Regions from separate parts of the Ruthenibacterium intestinale genome, predicted to be linked through region 1. Evidence: riboswitches for the same ligand, from Rfam matches in the RefSeq annotation. Region 1 holds a riboswitch; the other holds the start of a gene.
The links. Region 1 has a riboswitch for lysine ahead of WMO24_RS10325 (transporter substrate-binding domain-containing protein). Riboswitches for the same ligand answer to the same signal wherever they lie in the genome.
Positions count from the first base shown of each region.

Region 1 (12,180 bases):
TGGCCGGCGGCTTTGTGGCGGTGGGCGAGCAGGACTTGGTCATTTATGCGGCCAATGGAAACAAAGTTCGCACGCTGCAGCACGGATTTGCAAATCCGTGTATTACGGCAGGCAATACCCGCGTATGTATCTATGACCGTTCCGGTACACAGCTGCGGGTGGAAAATCGAAGCCAGACGCTGTATGAGAATCAATTTGACCAGTCGATTTTCTTATGCGCCATGAGCCCCAACGGGACGCTGGCCGTATTTTTGGATGGGGGCCTGAAAGTTTACGACCCCATGTTTAACAACATTTTTGAATTTAAAACGGAGGATTTGCCGACGGCCATGGCTTTTTCAGACGACAACCGCAATTTTGCGGTGGCGTGCCCCAAAGAGGGAAACGGTGGATTGGGCAGTGTGATCTATCTGCTGAACACTGGTATGGAAGACTACAGCCAGGCAGTGACCGTGCAGGTCAGTGACGGTATTCCTCTGAAAGTGGAATATCTGGATCGTCAGAGTGTGCTGGTGGTGTATGATCGTTTTGCGGCGATTTACAACGTGTCCGACGGAACGGAAAAAGCGCGGTATGACTTTGGCGCCAATCAGCTGCAAAGCGCGGCTGTGAGCGGAAAGAATACAGTTTTGTTGTTCGGTGACGGCGAGCATACGGAACTGACGCGGTTTGTCGTTTTGGATACAAATCTGGCGGCGGTGGGGCAGGCAGCTGTGCCGGTGCGTGCCAACAGTGTGGCGGCCAGCCGCTCCGGTGTGTATGTGCTCACCAATACCCTGGTATATTGCTACGGCCTGGATGGCAGCGACAACGGCAGCGTGGACCCCGGCGCAAAGCCCTTGGCGGTCATCGACGCGGACCGGCTGCTGTTGCTGACGCAGGAACAGATTCTGGATCTGGATGCGCCGCAGACGGACGCTTCCGCCAGTGCCGTTTCGAGCGAAGCGGTTTCTCAGCCGGCTTCGGCTTCATAGATAGAAAGGAAGAAAAGCCTATGACATTTACACCCGCATTCATTTTGGACATTGTACTGATCGGAGTCATCGTCGCCACAGTGATTCACTACGCCCGCAAGGGATTTGTGGCCGGAATCGTTGACCTGGTGGGGAATCTGGCGGCCATTGCGTTGGCGTGGTTTGTGTCCGGAAAAGTGTCCCCCACTGTTTTTGAAAACTTTTTCAAATCCGGTCTGGTGGATAAGACCACACAGACGCTTCAGCAGGGCTCGTTTAACCTGGAAAGCATCCTTGGCGGACTGGAGGGCCTGATTCCGCAGTCTTTGATGGATGGCATCATGGAAAGTGCGGAAAGCGTTCTGAACAGCCAGGCTCCCAACATGGCTCAGCAGGTGGTGGAACAGATCATCGCGCCTTTGGTGGTGCCTTTAATTACCGTTGTGCTGTTTTTTGCCACGTTTATTCTGTGCCGTGTGGTGCTGGCCTTCCTGGTAACTGTGCTTACCAATCTCAATAAAGTGCCCCTTTTGGGCGGCTTTAATCGCACACTGGGTGTGCTGGTCGGCCTTGTGGGCGGTGTGATCAATGTGCTGCTCCTGCTTTGCCTGATTTGGGCAGTCATTGTAATCACCAGCAACAATCTGCCGGTTTTGAACGATTCGGCCCTTTCGGGCAGTTATTTCTATTCGTTCTTTTCGGCATACAATCCCTTTATGAGCGTCTGAGACGCGGAAAGGAACGATTCGGACTATGCTTTGTGTAAGGTGTAAAAAACGTCCGGCCATCGTTTTCGTTCAGAAAATGGAAGCCGGGCAGGCAAAAGCGGAGGGATATTGCCTCAGCTGTGCCCGTGAACTGGGAATCAAGCCTGTAGATGATTTGATGAAACAATTCGGAATCAGCGATCAGGATTTGGAAAATATGGAAGAACGTTTTGCCGGGATGATGGAAAACGGAGACATGGACCCTGCCGCTATGATGCAGCAGATGATGGGGGCCTCACCGGAGGATATGGACCCGTCTGCCGACGAAGAATCCGACGGAGACGAGGAAAACTTCACGCCGGGGGGCGCAGGAACGTTCCCCTTCGGTATTTTCAGCAATCGTCGGGAAAAGCAGGATGACGGGGAAGGGAAAAAAGATCCGCGCGCCCGGGAAAAGGGCAAAAAGCGCAAATTCCTGGATAATTACTGCGAGAACTTGACCCAGAAAGCCCGCGACGGCAAGGTGGACCGCATCATTGGCCGCGACCGGGAGATCTACCGTACGATTCAAATTCTGTCCCGCCGGCAGAAGAACAACCCTTGTCTGATTGGTGAGGCGGGTGTCGGAAAGACTGCGATTGCGGAGGGGATTGCGCTGCGCATTGCCGAGGGCAATGTGCCGGCCCGTTTGAAGGACAAAGAGGTTTATCTGCTGGATATGACCAGCCTTGTGGCAGGCACGCAGTTCCGCGGACAGTTCGAGAGCCGCGTCAAAGGCCTGATCGGAGAAGTAAAAGCAGCCGGCAATGTGATTTTGTTCATCGATGAAATTCACAATATTACAGGTGCGGGAGATTCCGAGGGCGCAATGAATGCGGCCAACATTCTGAAGCCCGCGCTCAGCCGCGGCGAAATTCAGGTCATCGGTGCCACTACGTTCTCGGAGTATCGCAAATACATCGAGAAGGATCAGGCGCTGGAGCGGCGTTTTCAGCCGGTCAAGGTGGAAGAACCGTCCATTGACGACGCGGTTGCTGTCATTGCAGGCGTGAAAGAATACTATGAAAAGCACCATCATGTCAAAGTGCCGGAGGCCATTGTCCGCACGACGGTCGTTCTGTCGGAACGGTACATCACGGACCGTTTCCTGCCCGATAAGGCCATTGACCTTTTGGACGAATCGTGTGCGTGCTGCAGCCTGCGCCATCCGGAAATCACTGAGTGGGTGGAAGAGGAGAAGCACCTGGCCGAACTGAAAAACCAGGAGCAGGAAGCCGAACAGGGCAAGGAGGGACCGGATTACGAGGCCATTGCCCGTTTGAAGTATGAGATTCAACAGCTGGAGCAGGAATTGCCCGCCAAGCGCGAGGCGGTTGAGAAGATCGAAGTGACCATGGAAGATGTGGCCAAGGTCATCGAGCTGTGGACGGGAATTCCTGCCGCGAAAGTGAAAGAGACAGAATACACCAAACTGGTAAACCTGGAAAACGTGCTGAACGAGAAAATCATCGGGCAGGAAGAAGCGGTCCATCTGGTAGCCAGCGCGGTCAAGCGCAGCCGTGCGGATATTTCTGCACGCCGCCGCCCGGCCAGCTTCATTTTCGTAGGCCCCACCGGCGTTGGAAAAACCGAGCTGGTCAAGCAGCTTGCCATGCAGCTGTTTGATACAGTGGACCCGTTGATCCGGCTGGATATGTCGGAGTTTATGGAAAAACATACGGTGTCCCGTCTGATTGGTTCGCCGCCGGGCTATGTGGGATATGACGAGGCCGGCCAGCTTACCGAAAAAGTGCGGCGCAAACCGTACAGCGTGGTCCTGTTTGATGAAATTGAAAAGGCGCATCCCGACGTCATGAACATCCTTCTCCAAATTTTGGACGAAGGCAAGATCAACGATGCACAGGGCCGCACCGTCAATTTCGAAAATACTGTCATCGCCATGACCTCCAATGCGGGTTCTTCCGACAAGGTAGGAGAAACCGGCTTTAACAAAACAGCGGAGGAAATGAGCAAGAACAAGGCCATGAAAGCGCTGGGCGAGTTCCTTCGTCCGGAGTTCTTGAGCCGTGTGGACGAGATTATTGTGTTCAAACCGCTGGGCCAGACGGAGCTGCGCCGCATTGCCGCGCTGATGCTGGAAGAATACCGTGCGCCCTTGGCAGCAAAAGGAATCGGCCTCTCCTGGACAGACGAGGCGCTGGATGCGCTGTGCCAAAAAGCACAGGGTGGAAAGTTCGGCGCGCGGGATCTGCGTCGGGTAATCCGCAAGGAAGTGGAGGACGGCATCGCGGAAAAACTGATTTCCGGCCAGCTGATTGCCAGCGTCAAGGTGGATGCCGAAGAAGAAAAGATTGTTTTGCGCACTTGACAGATTGCTGACAGAACGTTATAATAATAGAGCCGTCTGATTGGCGGCTCATTTTGCAGATGTAGTTTAGTGGTAGAACTCCAGCCTTCCAAGCTGGTCGTGTGGGTTCGATTCCCATCATCTGCTCCATACGAAAGCCCGGGGAATCCCCGGGCTTTTTCTTATGCCTTTGGCGGCGGCCTGCCCGCAACTGTATGATTCAGCGAAGGCGGAGAAATCAAAACCTGTTTTTGAAAGAAAAACAAGATGACTTCTATTTTTGCAAATTACCGAAGAAAAATGCACAATTTTGTGAATTGCGAATGTTTTCGGAGCCGGGCGCATTGTACTATAATAGAATTAGACCCTTTTGTGAGGATCGGCGCAGAAAAAAGCGAAAGAGGAGGAATTCTGTTATGGAGACAATGTACCTGGTAGGCTTGGGCTCAATTGCTGCGCTGGCGTTTGCGGGAATTATGTTTACACGTGTGCGCAGAGAATCGCCCGGATCGGAGGAGATGAAACGTATTTCCGACGCGGTCAGCCGTGGGGCCGGTGCCTACTTGAAACGGCAATACCGCGGCGTGGGAATTTTCTTCGCAGTGGTGTTCGTAATTCTGCTCTGCATGGCATTTGCGGGTCTGTTGAGTTTCTTTACGCCGTTTGCCTTTTTGACGGGCGGCTTTTTCAGCGGCCTTTCCGGTTTTATCGGCATGCGCACGGCGACTATGGCGAACTGCCGCACGGCGAACGCGGCCAGTCAGAGCCTGAACCGTGGCCTTCGGGTAGCTTTTTCAGCGGGAAGCGTTATGGGCTTTACCGTGGTAGGCTTGGGGCTTTTGGACCTTACGTTCTGGTATTTCCTGCTGCATTTTTGGTATACCAACATTCAGCCGGTGGCAACGGAGGCCGAGCTGATTGGCAACATCACAGCCAATATGCTGACCTTCGGCATGGGTGCTTCTTCCATGGCGCTGTTTGCGCGTGTGGGCGGCGGCATTTTTACGAAGGCGGCTGATGTGGGTGCGGACCTGGTCGGCAAAGTGGAAGCGGGAATTCCGGAGGATGATCCCCGCAACCCGGCTGTCATCGCGGATAATGTAGGCGACAATGTGGGCGATGTGGCCGGCATGGGTGCGGACCTGTACGAATCTTATGTCGGCTCGATTGTATCCACCAGTGCGCTGGCGGTAGCGGCCGGTTTTGGAATGCACGGCATTGGCGTGCCCATGCTGTTGGCTGCCATGGGCGTTTTGTGTTCCATTTTCGGGACGTTCTTTGTGAAGACGAAGGAAGGAGCCAGCCAGAGAAATCTTTTGACGGCCCTGCGGACCGGTACATATATCAGCGCCATTTTGATTGCGGTCCTTTCCTTCTTTGCGGTGCGGATCCTTTTGCCGGAAAATATCGGCGTCTATTTTGCGGTTCTCAGCGGCCTGGTGGCGGGTGTCGCCATTGGCGCATTGACGGAATACTACACTTCAGACAGCTACAAGCCCACACAGCGCCTTTCGGCGGCCAGCGAAACGGGCAGCGCTACGGTGATCATCGGCGGTTTGTCATTGGGGATGCTTTCCACCGTAGCACCGGTGGTCATTGTGGGGGTTTCGGTACTGCTGAGCTATTTTGTCAGCGGCGGCGCGCAGGATTTCAACATGGGACTGTATGGGGTAGGCGTGTCTGCAGTGGGCATGCTGAGCACATTGGGAATTACACTGGCCACGGATGCCTACGGCCCGATTGCGGATAATGCGGGCGGCATTGCTGAAATGACGCATATGCCCGCCGAAGTTCGTCAGCGCACAGACGCGCTGGACAGCCTGGGCAACACCACCGCGGCAACCGGCAAAGGCTTTGCCATTGGCTCGGCGGCGATCACGGCGTTGGCGCTGATTGCCAGTTATATCGACAAAGTGCATCAAATCGATCCCAACCTGCAAATGGATCTGAGCATCACAAATCCCACGGTGTTGATTGGTCTGTTTGTGGGCGGTATGCTTCCGTTCCTGTTTGCTGCATTGACCATGGACGCTGTGGGCAAAGCAGCTCAAAGCATTGTGGTGGAAGTACGCCGTCAGTTCCGGGAAATCACCGGCCTGATGGAGGGGAAAGCAGAACCGGATTATGCGTCCTGCGTGGATATGTGCACAAAGAGCGCACAGAAATTGATGATGGCTCCGGCTTTGATCGCGGTGGCGACCCCCATCATTGTGGGCCTGATTCTGGGAGTGACCGGTGTGGCGGGCCTTTTGGCGGGAACCACCGTCACGGGTTTTGTCCTGGCGGTTATGATGGCGAATGCAGGCGGCGCGTGGGATAATGCCAAAAAGTATATTGAGAGCGGTGCCCATGGCGGCAAGGGAAGCGATTGCCACAAGGCGGCTGTGGTAGGTGATACAGTCGGAGACCCGTTCAAAGATACCAGCGGACCGTCCATCAACATTCTGATCAAGCTGACCAGCATGGTTTCCATTGTTTTTGCGGGGCTGATCGTAGCGGTTCATCTGTTGTGATGAAAATGCGCCTTGAACGTTCAAGGCGCATTTTTTATACATAGTGCAGTGCTTTTTTGTGGTATAATAGATACAGCATTTGGGGCAAAAGAAATCGTTGGGCGCATCCAAACAGCCTTGCGCGGGGAGAAGAAGTTATGTGCAGCAGATATCAGTTTCTACCGGGTTCATCGAATCTTTTGCAGACGATTGCGGCCCGGGCAGGCGGCTGGAGCGGAGGAGAGGTAAGTCCGGGGACTGATGCGCCGGTTTTGGTGGCGGAAGGTGCGAAAATTCGCGTTTGTCTGCAGAATTGGGGAATTCCGGTTATAAACGGGAAGCGTGCAATCAACGCACGCGCAGAAACGGTTTGCGAGCGCCCGCTTTTCCAAGCGAGCATTTTACACCACCGCTGTGTGGTGCCCACAACCGGATTTTATGAATGGGATGGACAGAAGCATCGCTACTTGTTTCGCCTTGCGCAGCAGCCGGCAGTCTACCTTGCCGGTCTTTACACCGAAGAGGGGCAGATACGTCACTTTGCTGTTTTGACAACGGCGCCCAATGCCTCGGTACGGGACATCCATGACCGCATGCCGCTTGTTTTGACGCAGGAACAGGTTCGTCCCTGGTTGATGGATACAGATTTTGCATTGCGTTTCTTGCAGAAAGTGCCGCCTTTGCTGGAGCATACATGCGAGGATGGTCAACTTTCCTTTTGGCTTTGATTTTGGAAAAATATACAAATATGTATGTGGATTGTAACAAATCTTTTTCCGGACGGATGTTGTTTTTTCGGCTGAATGTATAAAGATTCTGTTTTTGGTTGACAACAATCCGGGTGCATGCTATGATACAAAAAAATCAAATGGTTGAGGCGCGGAGGATGAAGAGTACCGCAGCCAACGGTTGGCAAAAACCGTTGCGGGAAAGGCATCAGCCGCCGAAATGAGTTGGCTTTTTGCCGGGCTTTCTCGTTGGACCGTTGTAATAAGATGCAACGGACTGTCACATCTGTGAAGCGCTTCCATTGGTTAGAATAAGGGTATTTGTATTGCTTTTTTTCGACCATGTGGTATCTTTTCACGGATGCCACATGGTTTTTTGTTTATCCGGCGCTGGGATAAAGAGAAAAAGTGTATTTCAAATGATCAAAGAGGAGAGGGATTTTTATGAATCGTAATATGAGAACCATTGTGGCCGGTTTGCTGGCGGCTGCTATGACCGTCGGCCTGACTGCGTGCGGCAGTTCTTCTTCGTCCAGTTCCGCGGCTGCTTCCCAGCCGGAGCAGAGCACTTCCGCTTCTGCCGCGGGTACGAGCGGCCTCGAGGATGGTGTGCTGACCGTTGCAATGGAGTGTGCTTATGCGCCGTATAACTGGACGCAGCCGGATGATTCCAACGGTGCGGTTCCCATCAAAGGCGCCAGTGATTATGCGAACGGCTACGATGTTATTATGGCAAAAAAGATTGCGGAAGAATTGGGCGTGGAATTGGAGATCGTCCGCTCTGACTGGGATTCTCTGGTTCCGGCTGTTCAGTCCAGCACAGTGGATGCGGTCATTGCCGGTCAGTCCATGACACCGGAGCGCAGCGAGCAGGTTGATTTCGCAGGCCCGTACTTCTATGCGACGATTGTTTGCCTGACCAAAGCGGATAGTCCTTATGCGCAGGCTCAGGGATTGGCGGACCTGGCTGGTGCCACCGGAACGGCGCAGATTGCAACCATTTGGTACGATACCTGCCTGCCGCAGATTGAAGGCGCGGAAATCAAAACCGCTGCGGAATCTGCTCCGGCCATGCTGATGGCGCTGGAAACCGGCACGGTGGACTTTGTTTGCACCGATATGCCCACCGCTCAGGGTGCGCTGCAGGCTTATCCCGACATGGTCCTGCTGGACTTTAACGACAGCGACGACAACTTTGTCGTGGATGAGGGCGATATCAACATCGGTATCTCCATGCGCAAAGGAAACACAGAACTGAAGAAAGCCATTGACGGTGTGCTGGCTGGCATGACGGCAGATGACTTCAATGATCTGATGGCACAGGCCATTTCGGTTCAGCCCATTTCCGAAGGCTGATCCTGAGGGGAAGGAACAAGTATGGAAAGAATGGTTCAGCTGGGCAATGATATTGTAAAGCTGTGGAGCACTTACGGCGGCTCCTATCTCAGAGGAATGCTCGATACGCTGCTTCTGGCATTGGTGGCAACGGCCATCGGCTGCCTGATCGGACTTTGCTGCGGTATTTTGAATACGATTCCCTGTGAGCAGGAAGACCCTCTGCTCAAACGCTTCTTCTTGAAGCTGATTCGCGCAGTGGTTCGCATTTATGTGGAAGTTTTCCGCGGTACGCCAATGATTTTGCAAGCGGTGTTTTGCTATTACGGCCTTCCGTATCTGACCGATGGAGCCATGCAGTTCAACAGTGTATGGGCAGCGTCCATTTTGGTCGTTTCGATCAATACCGGCGCTTACATGGCAGAGTCTGTCCGCGGCGGAATCATCTCGGTGAACCCCGGCCAGACCGAAGGCGCCAAAGCCATCGGTATGAACCATTTCCAGACGATGACCAGCGTGATCCTGCCGCAGGCTCTGCGCAACATCATGCCGCAGATCGGCAATAACTTCATTATCAACATCAAAGATACCTCGGTCATGTTCATTATTTCCTTCACAGAGTTTTTCGCGGTTCATCGCGGTGTGACGGGAGCAACGTATCTGTACTTTCCGTCGGCCGTCATTGAGATGCTCGGATATCTTACCATGACGCTGACGGCTTCGGTTCTGCTTCGTGCGCTGGAGAAAATGATGGATGGCCCGGAGAACTTTGATCTGGCTGTGGCCGATCCGCTGGTACCGGGCGAAGGCATGCACCGGTATAAAAAGAACCCGAAAGAACCCAACAGCGATTATCGCATTCAGGAACAACAGGCCGAAGTCAGCGACGTGCTGGCAGGCAAGCGATCGGGCGGTCGCCGTTCCCGTAAAGGAGGACATTCCAAATGAGTCAACCGATCATTGAAGTGAAGCACGTGTCGAAAAATTTCGGTACGCATCAGGTGCTGAAAGACGTGGATTTCAATGTCAACGAAGGGGATGTCACCTGTGTGATCGGCGCATCCGGTTCCGGAAAATCCACTTTGCTGCGTTGCATCAACCTTTTGGAACGGCCCTCAAGCGGTGAAATTTTGTTTCATGGCCGCCCCATTACGGCCCGCGGCAGCAATCCGTGTGAATACCGTTCCAAAGTGGGAATGGTCTTTCAGAGCTTTAACCTTTTCAGCAATATGACGGTTTTGGAAAACTGCATGGCTGGAACGGTAAAGGTGTTAAAAAAGTCCAGGGAAGAGGCGCGGCAGACGGCGGTGTCCTTTTTGGAAAAAGTGGGCATGGAGCAGTACATCCATGCCAAGCCGCACCAGCTTTCCGGCGGACAGAAACAGCGTGTGGCCATTGCGCGTGCACTGGCCATGCAGCCGGAGGTACTTCTGTTTGACGAACCGACCAGCGCACTGGATCCGCAGATGGTGGGAGAAGTGCTGAATGTCATGCGGCAGCTGGCACGGGAAGGGCTGACGATGATTGTGGTTACCCATGAAATGGCATTTGCCCGGGATGTTTCCAGCCATGTGGTGTATATGGCGGACGGTGTGATCTGCGAAGAGGGTACTCCGAAAGACATTTTTGAAAACCCGCGCAATGAAAAAACAAAAGAATTTCTGGCGCGGTTCAGCCGTGGCTGAAAAAACAGCCGGAGCGGGTTGCTCCGGCTGTTTTAAAAAAAGAGAGCCGACTTTGTCGGCTCTCTTTTTGAATCAATGACTTTTTGCGATATCGTCCATTGTTTTTACGCTGGTGTGCGCAATGGGGCGCCAGACATTTTCCTGCTTGACGAAACTCAAAAGTGTCAAAACCATATGGCTCAGCGCGAACATCCAGAAAGCGGCGATGCCCCAGCCCATTCCGTGCAGGTTTTCTTTTTTGAGTAGAACGGTAACGGTGGCGGCGGCGGCCGTGCCAAGGCAGCTCAGCAGCATGCCACCCAGGGTGAGGATCAAAGCGGCAACAACACCGTTGAAGAAGATGCTTCCGATCACAAAGCCTTTGCCCATCAGCAAAAGGATGGTGCCCACCAGACCCAGCACTGCTCCGGCCAGCTGGACGAAGGGGGTCAAAAACGTCAAATACATATCCAGGCAAACGATGCTGCGGCGCAAAATCATTTCCCGGAACAGCGTGCTGCCGTAGGTTTGAAGCCCCTGCAGGCTGCCGGTGGTCCAGCGGCGGCGCTGACGCCAGCTCTGTACGAATGTCAGCGGTTGTTCGTCGTAAATCACAGCATCGGGAACAAAATCCACACGACCGCCGGCAATGGCGCATTGCGCGCTGAACTCATAGTCTTCAGTCATGGTGCAGGTGTGCCATCCGCCCAGTTTTCGCAGCAAGTCGGTGGTGACGGCAAATCCGCTTCCGTTGACCAGAGAGGAAAGCCCCAGTGTGGCGCGGGAACCGTTATAAAAGCGGTTCAGCATCCAGTAGCAGATGGAATAGCATCCCGAAATAGCGCTTTGTTCGGGGTTTTTGGAATCGCGGAATCCCTGAGCTGCCTGTGCGCCGTTGCAAAGCGCGTCATTCATACGCTGCAGGAAATTCTGATCTACCAGATTATCCGCATCAAATACGCACATGGCATCGAAGTTTTCGCGAAGAAGAACGTCATCAACAATCTGGGTCAAAACTTCTCCCTTGCTGCGGATGGTTCCCTGCGCAAGGAAAATGCGCGCTCCGTGCTGCCGGGCAATGGCCTCGGTTTCGTCTGTGCAGTTGTTGGGAGCTACGATTACTTCAAACAGGTCCGCAGGGTAGTTCTGCGCATACAGGCTGTCCACCAGATTTCCAATTACAAGTGCTTCATTGCGCGCGGCAATGACACAGGCAAACTTTTTTTGAGGGGCGGCCGCCGGAATTGCTTTTGTGCGCCGGAACAGGCCCACCAGTGCGATTGCGCCAAAGTACAGAGCATAAATTCCCAGAAGAATGCTGCAAATCATAACAATACGGGTAAAAACAAGAAATGTCATAGAAGACAAGCTCCTTTCCGGACAGCCCGTTCAGCTGTCGTTTTCATTTATGCTGAAACACCGCGATAAGGCGCCCTATCGTTGTGTTTATTTGCTTGTACCTATAATACGAAATACCCGGTCGCTTGTCTTCATCTTTTTCGAAAAAAATCCTTAAAGTTTTGGTAAAGGGAAAACAGGAATAGCCCCTGGCTCCGTCACATACCTTTTATAGAAGAAAAAGAGGCAGGCAGGTCTGCCAAAAAAGGGGAGAAGTAAGGTATGCGGCAGACAGAGCGAGGTTTGACGGATGCAGAGGCAGCCGTTCGTCTGGGGCAGGTGGGGGAGAATCGTCTGACCGGAAGGCAGGGGCCGGGAATCGCTTCCATGTTTTTCTCACAGTTTAAAGATGTAATGATCCTGATTTTAGCGGCGGCGACGCTGATTTCGCTGCTGATGGGGCAGGGAAGCGAAGCCGTCACGATTATTATCATTGTATTGATGAATGCGCTGATGGGCTTTTTTCAGGAGTATCGAACAGAAAAAACGCTGGAAGCGCTCAAGGAGCTCAGTGCTCCCACAGCTCGTGTGCGCCGCGGCGGAATGGAGAAAACGA
Region 1 is NZ_JBBMFA010000096.1:45,414-57,593, forward strand. Features, by position in the region: gene WMO24_RS10295 (DUF5711 family protein) at 1-974, shown strand, start outside; gene WMO24_RS10300 (CvpA family protein) at 995-1,681, shown strand; gene WMO24_RS10305 (ATP-dependent Clp protease ATP-binding subunit) at 1,707-4,028, shown strand; tRNA gene WMO24_RS10310 (tRNA-Gly) at 4,084-4,157, shown strand; gene WMO24_RS10315 (sodium-translocating pyrophosphatase) at 4,424-6,520, shown strand; gene WMO24_RS10320 (SOS response-associated peptidase) at 6,658-7,227, shown strand; lysine riboswitch at 7,364-7,534, shown strand; gene WMO24_RS10325 (transporter substrate-binding domain-containing protein) at 7,672-8,583, shown strand; gene WMO24_RS10330 (amino acid ABC transporter permease) at 8,605-9,510, shown strand; gene WMO24_RS10335 (amino acid ABC transporter ATP-binding protein) at 9,507-10,247, shown strand; gene WMO24_RS10340 (glycosyltransferase family 2 protein) at 10,320-11,585, opposite strand; gene WMO24_RS10345 (cation-translocating P-type ATPase) at 11,847-12,180, shown strand, end outside.

Region 2 (12,180 bases), on a different contig from region 1:
TGGGCGGCCATGGAGCTGGCCCGCCGGCCGGAGAACCGGGGCAAAACCATTGTGGCGCTGTTGCCGGACACCGGCGAGCGCTATCTCTCCACGGGCCTGTTCAGCGAAGAATAAAAAAAGAAGCCGGTCAAACCGCAGGGTTTGACCGGCTTTTTGCTTTTGGGATGCGCGGGGTCAGACGGATGTCTTTTCCCGGGTGAGAACTTTGGCCGCTGCCAAAAAGCCCAGCAGCAGCACCAGGCCCACCGGCAGGGCGATCCAGGCGGAGCGGACGAAGCCCGCCACCAGGTATGTGACAAAGCTGATGACCGCCACGCTGACGGCATAGGGCAGCTGCGTGGACACGTGGTTCACGTGGTCGCACTGGGCGCCCGCCGAAGCCATGATGGTGGTGTCGGAAATGGGCGAGCAGTGGTCGCCGCACACGGCGCCGGCCATGCAGGCGGAGATGGAGATGATCATCAGTTCCGGGTCGGAATTTTCAAACACATGCACCACAATGGGAATCAGGATGCCGAAGGTGCCCCAGGATGTGCCGGTGGCAAAGGCCAGCAGGCAGCCCACCACAAAGATGATGGCAGGCAGCAGGCTCATCAGGCCCTCCGCGGAGCTCTTGACCAGCTCGGCCACGAACACGTCCGCGCCCAGGCTGTCGGTCATGGCTTTCAAAGCCCAGGCAAAGGTCAGGATCAGGATGGCCGGGACCATGGCCTTGAAGCCTTCGGGAATGCAGTCCATGCACTGTTTGAAGGTGAGGATGCGCCGCACCAGATACAGGATGACGGTGATCACCAGGCCGAAGAAGCTGCCCAGCGCCAGACCCACGGATGCGTCGGAACCGGAGAAGGCGGTGACAAAGTCCACGCCGCTGAAGAAGCCGCCGCTGTAAATCATGCCCAGGACGCAGCACACGATCAGAGAGAGAATGGGGATCAGAAGATCCATCACGGTGCCGGGCGCGTTGGACACGTCGTCCGAAGAGCCGGCGTACGGGTTTTTGCCGCTGAACAGATCGCCGTCGAGGGCGTTGCGCTCAAATTTGGCCATGGGACCGTAATCGATGTTGGCCAGGGAGATGACGATCAGCATGGTGATGGTCAGCAGCGCGTAAAAGTTGTAGGGGATGGCGCGGATGAAAATGGACAGGCCGTCCTCGCCTTCCACAAAGCCGGTGACCGCCGCGGCCCAGGAAGAAATGGGGGCGATGATGCACACCGGGGCGGCCGTGGAGTCGATGATATAGGCCAGCTTTGCCCGGGAGATGTTGTGCCGGTCGGTGACGGGGCGCATCACGCTGCCCACCGTCAGGCAGTTGAAATAGTCGTCGATAAAGATCAGCACGCCCAGGGCCACGGTGGCCAGCTGCGCGCCGGCCCGGGTCTTGATGTGTTTGGAAGCCCACTGGCCGAAGGCCGCCGAGCCGCCTGCCTTGTTCATCAGGGCCACCATGGCGCCCAGGATGACCAGGAACACCAGAATGCCCACGTTGTAGCTGTCAGACAGAACAGCGATGATGCCGCCGGAGAGCACGTGGTTCATGGTGCCTTCAAAGGAGAACCCGGAGTACAGCACCGCGCCCACCACAATGCCGATGAACAGAGAGGAATACACCTCTTTGGTGATGAGGGCCAGGCCGATGGCCACCACCGGAGGCAGCAGGGACCAGAAGGTCGCGTACAGGCCGGGAACGTCCTGCGCCGCCGCATCCTCGGCAAAGGCCGGCACGGCGAACAGGAAGGCGAAGGCCAGAACAGCCACCGCCGCTGTGAGAAGTTGTTTTTTGCGGAGCATAGTGAGAGAAACCCCTTTCCAAAATAACGCGGGCCATGCGGTCCGCTTTCTTTTTATGCGGACCTGCGTCCGTACAAAACAAAAGCCGTGCCCGTGCGGCCACAAGGGCGGACACGGTTCACGGCGTATGGTGCAGCATGTGCAGAATAAGCGGTGATAGCGCTCCACAATTCCCTTTGTGGCAGTCCGCCGCATCTTTTGCTGCGAACCAAGGAACAGACCGTCGGGCCTGTCTGAACCTTTCGGCGGCGCTCCCTTTCCCGCGGCGGTCACCCGGACCGTTCTGCCGCGTTACTCATGAGAACCGCGCCTCTATCGTACCAAATCTGGAATTTTCCTGTCTGTGACAACACAGACAACCGCATTATAGCATTGTTTTGCGAAAAAGCAAATGCTTTTTGAAGTTTTTGCCCCAAAAGACAGCTTCAGGCTGTTTTCGGCTCTTGGGGAAGGAATTTTCCCCGCTTGTAATAGACCAGAAAACAGATGCTGGTCAGCGTCCAGCTGATGGGGTAACTGGCGGTCACCGTGAAGATGTCCCGGTGCAGGGGCACCACGAAGAAGATCCAGATCACCCGCAGCAGGCACACGCCGCAGCCCGTCATCACCATGGGCACCAGCGACTGGCCGCATCCGCGGATGGCGCCGGACAAAATTTCGATGCACACATAGGTCACATAGAAAGTGGACATGTGCAGCACCAGCTCCGAGCCGATGGCCAGCACCGCCTGGTCCTGAGTGAACAGGCGCAGAAGAGAGCCGGAGAAGGTCACCACCAGCGCGCTCATGGCCAGCGCGGTGCCTGCGCACATGGCCATGCACACCCGCACGCTTTTGCGCACCCGGTCGTACCGGCCCGCGCCGAAGTTCTGCCCCGCGAAGGTGGTGATGGCGATGCCGTAAGCGCCGCTGATCATCCAGAAAAAGCCGTCTACCTTGGAAAAGGAGGTCCAGGCGGCCACCGTATCCGTGCCGAAGGAGTTGATGCAGCTTTGCACGATCACGTTGGAGATGGAGTACATGTTGGACTGCAGCGCCGCGGGAATGCCCACCGCCAGCACCGCTTTCAGGGCCGATGCGCAAAAGCGGATGCGGGTCGGGTCCATGTGATAAATGCGGCTGGTGCGGGTCAGCACCAGAAAGATCAGCCCGGCGCTGACCCACTGGCTGAGCACGGTGGCCAGCGCCGCGCCCAGCACGCCCAGGCCCAGGAAGGCCACAAAGACCACGTCCAGCACGATGTTGGTCAGGCAGGCGGCCAGCAGGAAATAAAGCGGGCGTTTGGTGTCGCCCACGGCCCGCAGAATGCCCGCGCCCACATTGTAGAAAAAGGAGGGGATGGAGCCGAAGAAATACACGCTCAGATACGTCACCGCGTAGTCCATCACGTCCTCGGGGGTTCCCATGGCGGTCAGGGCGGGGCGCGCCACCAGCACGCCCACGGCGGTGAAGGCAAGGCCGCCCCACAAAGCCAGCGCGGCCGAGGCGTGCACTGTTTTCTGCACGGTCTGCGCGTCCGAGGCGCCCACGCTTTGGGCAATGACCACCGTGGTGCCCGCAGCCACGCCCACAAACAGGTTGACCACAATGTTCACCAGGTTGCCCGTGGCGCCGCCCACCGCGGCCAGCGCGGCTTTGCCCACGCACTGGCCCACAATGACCGCGTCAAAGGTGTTGTAAAGCTGTTGAAAAAAGGTTCCCAGCAAAATGGGGAAAAAGAAGATCAGAAGCTGTTTCCAGATGACACCGCTGGTGATGCGGTTCTGGGTGGCGCTGGCCGTCATGGCACATTCCCTCCTTGTATTTTTTCACCGATGCGCCACCCAGTATAGCACAGCGGGGCGGAAAGTCAATCACTCAAAGCAGGTGTGCCAGATAGGCGGCGCGCTGCAGCAAAGCGTCCCGTTCGTTGGGCACTTCGCCGTCGATCACGCTGTCCAGCAGCGCGTTCAGCACACGGCCCACCTCCGGGCCGGGAACAGCGCCCGCTTCGATCACGTCCCGGCCGTTCACCGCCAGCATGTCCAGCCGGTAGCACGCGCCCGCCGCCAGCTGTGCGCGGGCGGTTTCCACAAACGCGTCCAGCTGGGCCAGGCGCTGTTTGACCCAGGGGGTGCAGGCGTGGGCGGTCAGGTCCGCCCGGCGCAGGGCGGCCAGCTGCATCAGTCCCGTTTCGTCCAGGCGCCGCAGCCAGCGCCGCACGCCCTGCGGGGTGGCAGGCAGGGCCATATCGTGCATGCGCACCAGCTGCGACACCCGGGCAATGCGGCTTTTCGGGGCGTGAAGCCGGGTCAGAATCTTCTGCACCAGCTGTGCGCCCCGCTCGTTGTGCCCGTAAAAATGACCGGCGCCTTCCGCGTCCAGCGACAGGCAGCCCGGTTTTCCCACATCGTGAAGGAAGGCGGCCCAGCGCACGTTGGGGTCTGCGGGGGCAAAGGCCACGGCGGCCGCCATGTGCCCGTAGACGTCCCGGTCGTGGTGGATGCTGTGCTGTTCCAGCCCGATGCAGGGGGCCAGCTCCGGAATGACCGGGACCAGAATGTCCCCGCAGCCGGCCAGCACCCGCCCGGCGGCGGGACCGCACAAAAGTCTTGTCAGCTCCCCGTACAGCCGCTCGGCGGAGATCCGGGTCAGAAGCGAACGGCAGGCGGTCATGGCGGCCAGGGTTTCGTCCTCAATGGAAAAGTCCAGCTGGGCGGCAAGGCGCAGCCCCCGCAGAATGCGCAGCGCATCTTCGGAAAAGCGGGTTTTGGCGTCGCCCACACAGCGGATCTGCTGGCCGCGCAGATCGGCGCGGCCGCCGAAGGGGTCCCGCAGGCCCCGGCGGGGATGGCAGGCCATGGCGTTCACCGTAAAGTCGCGCCGGGCCAGGTCTTCTTCCAACCGGTCCACAAAGTGCACCTGGCTGGGATGGCGCCGGTCCCGGTAATCCTTCTCAGTCCGGTAGGTGGTGATCTCGTACACACCGCCGCCGGCGGCCACGCCCACGGTGCCGTGCTTTACGCCGGTCAGCACCAGAGGCCGGCCGGCAAAAATCCGGCGCAGGTCCTCGGGGCGGGCGTTGGTGCACAGGTCCCAGTCGGCGGGCGTGCGGCCCAGAAGGCGGTCGCGCACGCAGCCGCCCACGGCCCAGGCTTCAAACCCGGCCTGTTCCAGTTCGTTCAGAAGCGTCAGCACTTCCCGCGGCCATTTCATCGCACGACCTCCTTTCGCGGGACAAAAAACGCCTTGGCCGGACAAGTCCGGCCAAAGCGGTCCGATCAGTTTTCGGCCTGCAGTTCTTTCTGCAGCGCGCGGGCCTGCGCCAGAATGACCACGTCGCCTTTCAGGCCGGTCACTTCCTTCAGCACGCCCCGGGCCTCGGCCCGTTTGCCGGCCGCCGCGTAGATGCGGGCCAGCAGCAGGCGGCAGACCGCTTTGTGAAGCGTGTTGGAACGCGAGCTCAGCTCTTCCCGCACAAGCGTCACGTCCACGGGTTTTCCGTCCGCCAGGTCCAGCTGGATCTGGTTGGTCTGATAGGTGCGGTCATAGTTGGGGCTGATTTTGTGGTGCTCCCGTTTGGCCACGTCCAGCAGTTCGGCCATCTGTGCCTGGGCGGCGCGGGCGCCTTCCACATCGCCCGCCATCATTTTATAAATGCAGGTGTTGCCCGCAATCAGAAGCTGGGTGTCCACCCGTCCCTTTTTCTCGGGGATGGGCAGAGAAGAGATCAGAGAGAGGGCTTTTTCCGAGTCGCCCGCATAGGCGTAGGCGTTGGCCAGGTGCGCCTGCAAAGTGCGGCGGCACCGGTCCGACAATTTCTGCTGGCACACCGGCTCGTACTGTTTGATAAAGCGGCGCGCTTCCAGCTCGTTGTAAAAAACCGCCAGCAGCCGCAGGTAGATCTCCTGCGCTGTCATCATGGCATGCACGCGGGACGCCACCAGGACCACCGCCCCGGGCACCAGTGCGCACAGCACAAACGGGGAGAGGCCGAACTTCCACAGCAGCACCAGCCCGCACAGAACCGCGGTCACCACCGCGCTCCCAATTCCTCTTTTCCACAGCACGCGGCTGGCTCCAAAAACCGAAACAAACAATGAACAAACGCCCCTTCCTGATCGCAATCCGTCTGCCAACAGTATAACAGACTTTGCGAACAAAGCAAAGGGGCGTTTGAAAAACAGAATCAAAGGCTGGCCAGCAGCCGGCACACCGTCTCGGCGGCACAGGGGTCCGCCCAGGTGCTTTGTGCCTGGCGCATGGCACGGGCGCGGCCGGTGTTCTGGCACAAAAGGCGGGCGGCCCGGGCTGCTGCGCCGGGGGTGCGGGCAGACAGAGCCATTCCGCATTCCGCGAACAGGGCGGCGCCGGGTGCGTCGCCGGTCAGCACCAGAGGGGTGCGCCGTGCGGCCGCCCGGGCCAGAAGCAGAGGATGCGCGCTGCCCACCAGCACATTGCAGCTGTCCAGCCACAGTTCCAGAGGCTGCTGTGCGCCGCGCACCAGGACCCGCGGCTGCCGGGCGTAGCGGCGGGCCAGCCGCGCCGAAAGCTCTTCATCGGAACACACTGCGGCGACCCAGGGGTGAAAGTCCGGCAGGTCCAGCAGCGCGTCGATCTGCTCGCCCCGGGCATTGGGCGCCAGCACCAGCCATCCGCCCCGGGGAACGCCCAGCGCGCGGCGGGCGTCGATGCGGTCGAGCCCCGGCCCGCCGTACACCGGAACGCCGGTGGCGTGCAGCGCCCGGGCGGGAATGCCCGACCGCAGCGCGTCCTGGATCAGAGACGGGTGTGCAAGGGCGTAGGCATCGCACCCGGCCCAGCCCGGCGACCACTGGTAATCGGCTGCAAGCCCCAGCGTGGGAACGGCCAGCTGCCCGGTGCGGCGCAGAGCCCGCAGCATGCGCACCGCCCGGGGATGGACCGCAGTCACCGCGTCCCACCGGCCGGCGGCGATCTCCCGCGCCAGGGCGCGCGGCTGCGTCTGGGGCAAGATCCGGCCGGTATCTCCCCGGGCGCGAAGCCGGGCGCAAAGAGCCTCGGCCGCGCCCAGCCCTGCCGCCGAAGAGCCGATGATCAGAATCCGCATGGGGGCCTCCTCGTTGCAAAATGTTGAAAAAACAGATATACTGTTGAGAAATTACTGAAATGAGGTGGAACCGTGCCGTCATCCCAGCAGACCAAGCAGCTGTTTGCCGACAGCATGAAACAATTGATGATGAAAAAGCCGCTGGAGGAAATTTCAGTAGGGGACATCGCGCTGCAAAGCGGGATGAGCCGCAACAGCTTTTATTATCACTTTCAGGACAAATACGACCTGGTGACCTGGATCTTCCGCACCGAGAGCGCCGCCTATCTGGCCCAGGCGCCCAACCGGGACAACTGGCAGGAAATTCTGCGCGGCCTGTGCCGGTACTTCCGGGAGAACCGCGCCTTTTACTGCAACGCCATGTCTTACAACGGGCAGAACTCCCTGCGGGAATATCTGTTCGACACCTTCAGCGGCGTGGTGCAGCAGCATTTGCTGGACGGCAACCCCTGCGCTCTGGAACCGCAGGACGCGGCTTTTGCAGGCGAGTTTTTCGCGGCCACCATCGTGGGCCTGCTGGAGCGCTGGTGCGCCCGGGGCATGCGGGAGGATGCGGCCCGCTACGAGGACTGCCTGACCCGCATTTTATCCGGCGAGATGCTGAACACTTATCTGCGCAGCGTTTCGCCGGAGTCGGACCAGTGAACCGACGCCCCTGCGGAAATGTACTTTTCCAGGGCGCGGCTGTCCGACTGCCAATCCATCAGAAATACGGGGGCGTCCGGCGCTTTGCGCTGGGCGCTCACTGCTTTTTGAAGGGCTTTTTCCCCGGCGCGCTCTCCGCCGGCCCACAGAATGCACAGCCGGGTCCATTGGGCCAGGCCGCGCACGGCCTCTGTGTCCAGTTTTGCCCCGTCGGGCAGGCGGTAAAACATTCCGTAAAACAATTTTTCGCTGCGCAGCCACTGGGCGGCACGGGCGCAGCTGTCCGGCCCGGCGCCCTCGGGCACCGTCAGCAGGGGCACGGCATTTTCCGCAGCGCGCAGCGCCCGGACCAGTTCGGGCGTGAGAGCATCGGGAAAAATGCGCAGAAAGAACAGGCTTTCCCGGCAGTCAAAGGAGACGTGCCGCAGCAGCGCCTGCGCGGCTGCGGCCCCGGCGCAGTCGGCACAGAACAGCCGGGTGCCGGTTTTCCGGGCCCGCAGCACGGCCTGGTGGTATTCGGCGGCCTGCGAAGGGCCGTCCAGCCGGACGCACTCCAGCCAGACAGGCGCGTTTTGGCGGCGCAGTTCCACCACGCCCGCGGCCAGCGCTTCCAGCCCCAGGTTGACGGCCAGTGTGCAAAGCTGGTTTTCACCGACTTCCTCCAGAAGCTGCTGCACCAGCGGACAGTAGGCGCTGTCCGCTTTTTCCAGCAGGCGCTGCGCCGTGGAAAAGAACAGTTTCTGGCCCGGGCTGCGCGCTAAAAGCGCCCCCATGTCCACATAACTTCGCAGCTGGCGGAACCCGTCCCGCTTTATATCCTTTACGGCCCGATGGGCCAGCGTCATGGCCCAGGCGCGCATGCCGTCGTGCTCGGTCGTCATAAGGCGATCCCCCCGTTTCATCGTTTCTTTCATTGTACGCGCACGCTGGTGAAAAAGACAGGGACACATCGGTTTTTTTGTTCAAAACGTGGGAACAAAACCGATTCCGTTGACAGGAAAAAGGCTTTTCGATATAGTGGGGATGAAAGTTCTTTCATGAATGTTTCATATTGTTTGGGCGGGGGTTTTCTATGAATATTTACGACATTGCACGGGAGGCCGGGGTCTCCATCACCACGGTGTCCCGGGTACTCAACGGAAAGGACAACGTCAGCCCCGCCACCCGCCAGAAGGTGGAGGCGGTGCTGGCGCTGCACAGCTACGTGCCCAGCGCCATTGCCCGGGGGCTGGTGGCCAAAAGCATGAAGACCGTGGCGGTGCTCACGGTGGACGTTCGGGTGCCCCATTACGCCCGCACCGCCTACGCCATTGAGCACGAGTGCAGCCGGCGGGGCTACAACGTGCTCATGTGCAACACCGGCGAGGCAAAAGAGGCCGGCATGCACTATCTGGAAGCAGTGATTGAAAAACAGGTGGACGGGGTGATCCTGGTGGGATCGGCCCACAGCGCCCTGAACACCGAAAGCCGCCTGAAAAAGCTGCTGGTGCGCACCCCCACGGTGGTGGCCAACGGCCGGCTGAAGCTGCCCAACTCCTATTCGGTGCTGGTGGACGACCACCTGGGCGTGGGCCTGGCCGTGGATCATCTGGTGCAGAAGGGCCACCAGGACATTGTGTACGTGCGGGACATGGACACCGAAAGCGCCCGCCGCAAATACGACGGCTATCTGGCGGCCATGAGCCGCCACGGCCTGACGCCGCGCATGCTGGACACCCAGCCCACCCTGGCCGGCGGCATTGAGGCGGCCCAGGCCTTTTTGAAGCTGAAGAAGGCCACGGCGCTGGTCTGCGGGGAAGATCTGACCGCTGTGGGCGTTTTGAAAGGCCTTCTGCGGGCCGGGGTCCGGGTGCCCGAAGACGCGGCTGTCACCGGGTACAACAATTCCGAGTACGCGCACATCTGCGAGCCGGAATTGACCAGCGTGGACAACAAGCCCGAGATGGTGGGCCTGATGAGCGTGCAGCTGCTGGAGAGCCTGATCGGCGGCCGGGCGGACCCGGCCAGCGTGGTGGTCCAGCCGCAGCTGGCCCTGGGCCAGAGCACCTGAACAGAGAGGAGAGACGATCATGCGCATTCCGGCAAAGACCATGGAGACCGTGATGGAACAGATCCTGCTGCAGCATGGCACGGAGGCGGAAAACGCCGCCCTGACCGCCCGCATCTTCACCCAGTCCAGCGTGGACGGGGTGTACAGCCACGGCGTGAACCGTTTTTCGCGGCTGATCGGCGCCGTGGACCGGGGCGTTGTGGACCCGAAGGTGCGCCCGGTGTGCACGGTGCGCACCGGCTGCATGGAGCGGTGGGACGGCCGGCGGGGCCTGGGCACCGTCAACGCGCACCTGGCCATGGAGCGCGCCTGCGCCCTGGCCAAAGAGCAGGGCATGGGGCTGGTGGCCCTGGAAAACACCAACCACTGGATGCGGGGCGGCACGTACGGCTGGCAGGCGGCCGACCGGGGCTGCATCGGCATTTGCTGGACCAACACCATGCCCAACATGCCCGCCTGGGGAAGTGTGGAAGCTTCGGCGGGCAACAATCCGCTGGTGATCGCAGTGCCCCACAGCGGCGCAGAACATGTGGTTTTTGACTGCGCCATGAGCCAGTTTGCCTACGGCCGGCTGGAGCAGGCCCGCCGCCGGGGCGAACAGCTGCCTGTGCCGGGCGGCTGGGATGCACAGGGCCGGCTGACCACAGACCCCGGCGCCGTGGAACAGACCCGCCGGCTGCTGCCCATGGGATACTGGAAGGGCAGCGGGCTGGCCGTTATGCTGGACTTGATGGCGGCCATGCTCTCGGGCGGGCGCACCACCGGGGAGATCGGCCGGGCAGGCCCCGAGGAGACGGACCTGTGCCAGATCTTTCTGGCCATGGACCCCGCAGCGCTGGGCGGCGACACGGACCGGGTGGTGGAGCAGGTGGTGCACTTTGTGTGCGGCGCCGCCCCTCAGGACCCGGCCAGTCCGCCCCGGGTGCCCGGCCAGCGGGAGAGAGCCGTTCGGGAGGAAAACCGGCGGCTGGGCGTTCCGGTGGACCCGGACGTCTGGGACGAGATTCTGCGCCTGCAGCGCTGAGGAGGACGCACATGGTCAAGGGTGTTTTGTTCGATATGGACGGCTTGATGTTCGACACCGAGCGCCTGAGCCTGGAGGCCTGGCGCTTTGCCGGGCGCCAGCTGGGATTTGCGCCGCGGGACGAATTTCTGCTGGCGCTGCGCGGCAGCATGGGCGACGAGGCCCGGGCAAAGCTGCAGCGGGAGTTCGGCCCCGGGTTTGATTACGACCGGACCCGGCAGGTGCGGCTGGCCTATGCGGACAGCTGGATCGAACAGCACGGCATGCCGGTGAAGCCCGGTCTGCTGCCGCTGCTGAAAGAATTGAAAGCCCGGGGCATCCCCGCGGCGCTGGCCACGTCCACCACCCGGCCCACCGCCTGGGGCTATCTGACCCGGGCGGGTGTGAAAGACTATTTTGCCGCGTCGGTTTGCGGCGGGGAAGTGGAGCGGCCAAAACCCAATCCGGACGTGTTTTTAAAGGCCGCGGGCCTGCTGGGGCTGGACCCCGGAACGTGCATGGTGCTGGAGGACAGCCCCAACGGCATCGCCGCGGCCCATGCGGCCGGCTGCATTCCGGTGATGGTGCCGGACCTGACCCAGCCGGACCCGGCGCTGCGGGCTCTGTGCGCCCGGGTGGTGCCTTCGCTGGATCAGGTGATCCCGCTGCTGGAGCTTCTTTAAACCAAACAGGATGGAGGGAACCGTATGTACGACTGCATCATCATCGGCTGCGGCATCACGGGCGCGGCGGCGGCTTACCGCCTTGCCCGGTACCGGGGCCGGTTCGCGGTGCTGGAAAAAAGCAACGATGTGGCCAATGCCACCACCAAGGCCAACAGCGCCATTATCCACGCGGGCTATGACCCGGCCCCCGGCACGCAGATGGCCCGGCTGAACGTGGAAGGAAACCGCCAGGCCGCGGAGATCTGCCAAAAGCTGAACGTGCCGTTCCGGCGCACCGGCAGTCTGGTGCTGGCCTTTTCCGAAGAGGAGTGCCGCACACTGGATGAGCTGTACCGCCGCGGTGTGGAAAACGGCGTGCCGGATCTGGCGCTGCTGTCCGGCGCGGGGGCGCGGGCGGTGGAGCCCGGGCTGTCCGACCAGGTAAAAGCGGCGCTGTATGCGCCCACCGCCGCGGTGGTCAACCCCTGGGAGTACGCGCTGGCCATGGCTGAGACGGCGGTGAAAAACGGCGTGGAGCTGTATCTGGAGCATCCGGTCACCGCCATCCGCCCCGTGGAGGGCGGCTATGCGCTGACCACGCCCCGGGGCGAGTTTTGCGCCCGGACCGTGATCAACGCGGCGGGCGTCCACGCGGACCAGGTGGAGAGCCTGATCGCGCCGCCGGGCTACCGCATCCATCCGGTGCGGGGCGAGTACTGGCTGCTGGACAAAAGCGAGGGCAGCCGGGTGCGCCATGTGGTGTTTCAGTGCCCCAACCGGCAGGGCAAGGGCGTGCTGGTGGCGCCCACGGTCCACGGCAACCTGATCGTTGGCCCCAACGCGCAGCCGGTGGAAGACCGGGAGGACGTGGGCTGCTCGGCCCAGGGCCTTGCGTTTGTGCGGGAAAAAGCGCGCAAAAGCGTGCCGGGCGTGCGCTTTGGCGAAAATATTCGCAATT
Region 2 is NZ_JBBMFA010000079.1:20,012-32,191, reverse strand. Features, by position in the region: gene cysK (cysteine synthase A) at 1-114, shown strand, start outside; gene WMO24_RS06205 (Na+/H+ antiporter NhaC family protein) at 175-1,791, opposite strand; lysine riboswitch at 1,941-2,114, opposite strand; gene WMO24_RS06200 (MATE family efflux transporter) at 2,217-3,575, opposite strand; gene WMO24_RS06195 (CCA tRNA nucleotidyltransferase) at 3,649-4,986, opposite strand; gene WMO24_RS06190 (hypothetical protein) at 5,052-5,840, opposite strand; gene WMO24_RS06185 (glycosyltransferase family protein) at 5,960-6,859, opposite strand; gene WMO24_RS06180 (TetR/AcrR family transcriptional regulator C-terminal domain-containing protein) at 6,932-7,504, shown strand; gene WMO24_RS06175 (hypothetical protein) at 7,468-8,385, opposite strand; gene WMO24_RS06170 (LacI family DNA-binding transcriptional regulator) at 8,577-9,554, shown strand; gene yiaK (3-dehydro-L-gulonate 2-dehydrogenase) at 9,574-10,578, shown strand; gene WMO24_RS06160 (HAD family hydrolase) at 10,590-11,240, shown strand; gene WMO24_RS06155 (NAD(P)/FAD-dependent oxidoreductase) at 11,265-12,180, shown strand, end outside.
Region 2: linked by a shared signal. The riboswitch ahead of WMO24_RS06205 (Na+/H+ antiporter NhaC family protein) and the one ahead of WMO24_RS10325 (transporter substrate-binding domain-containing protein) in region 1 are both predicted to bind lysine.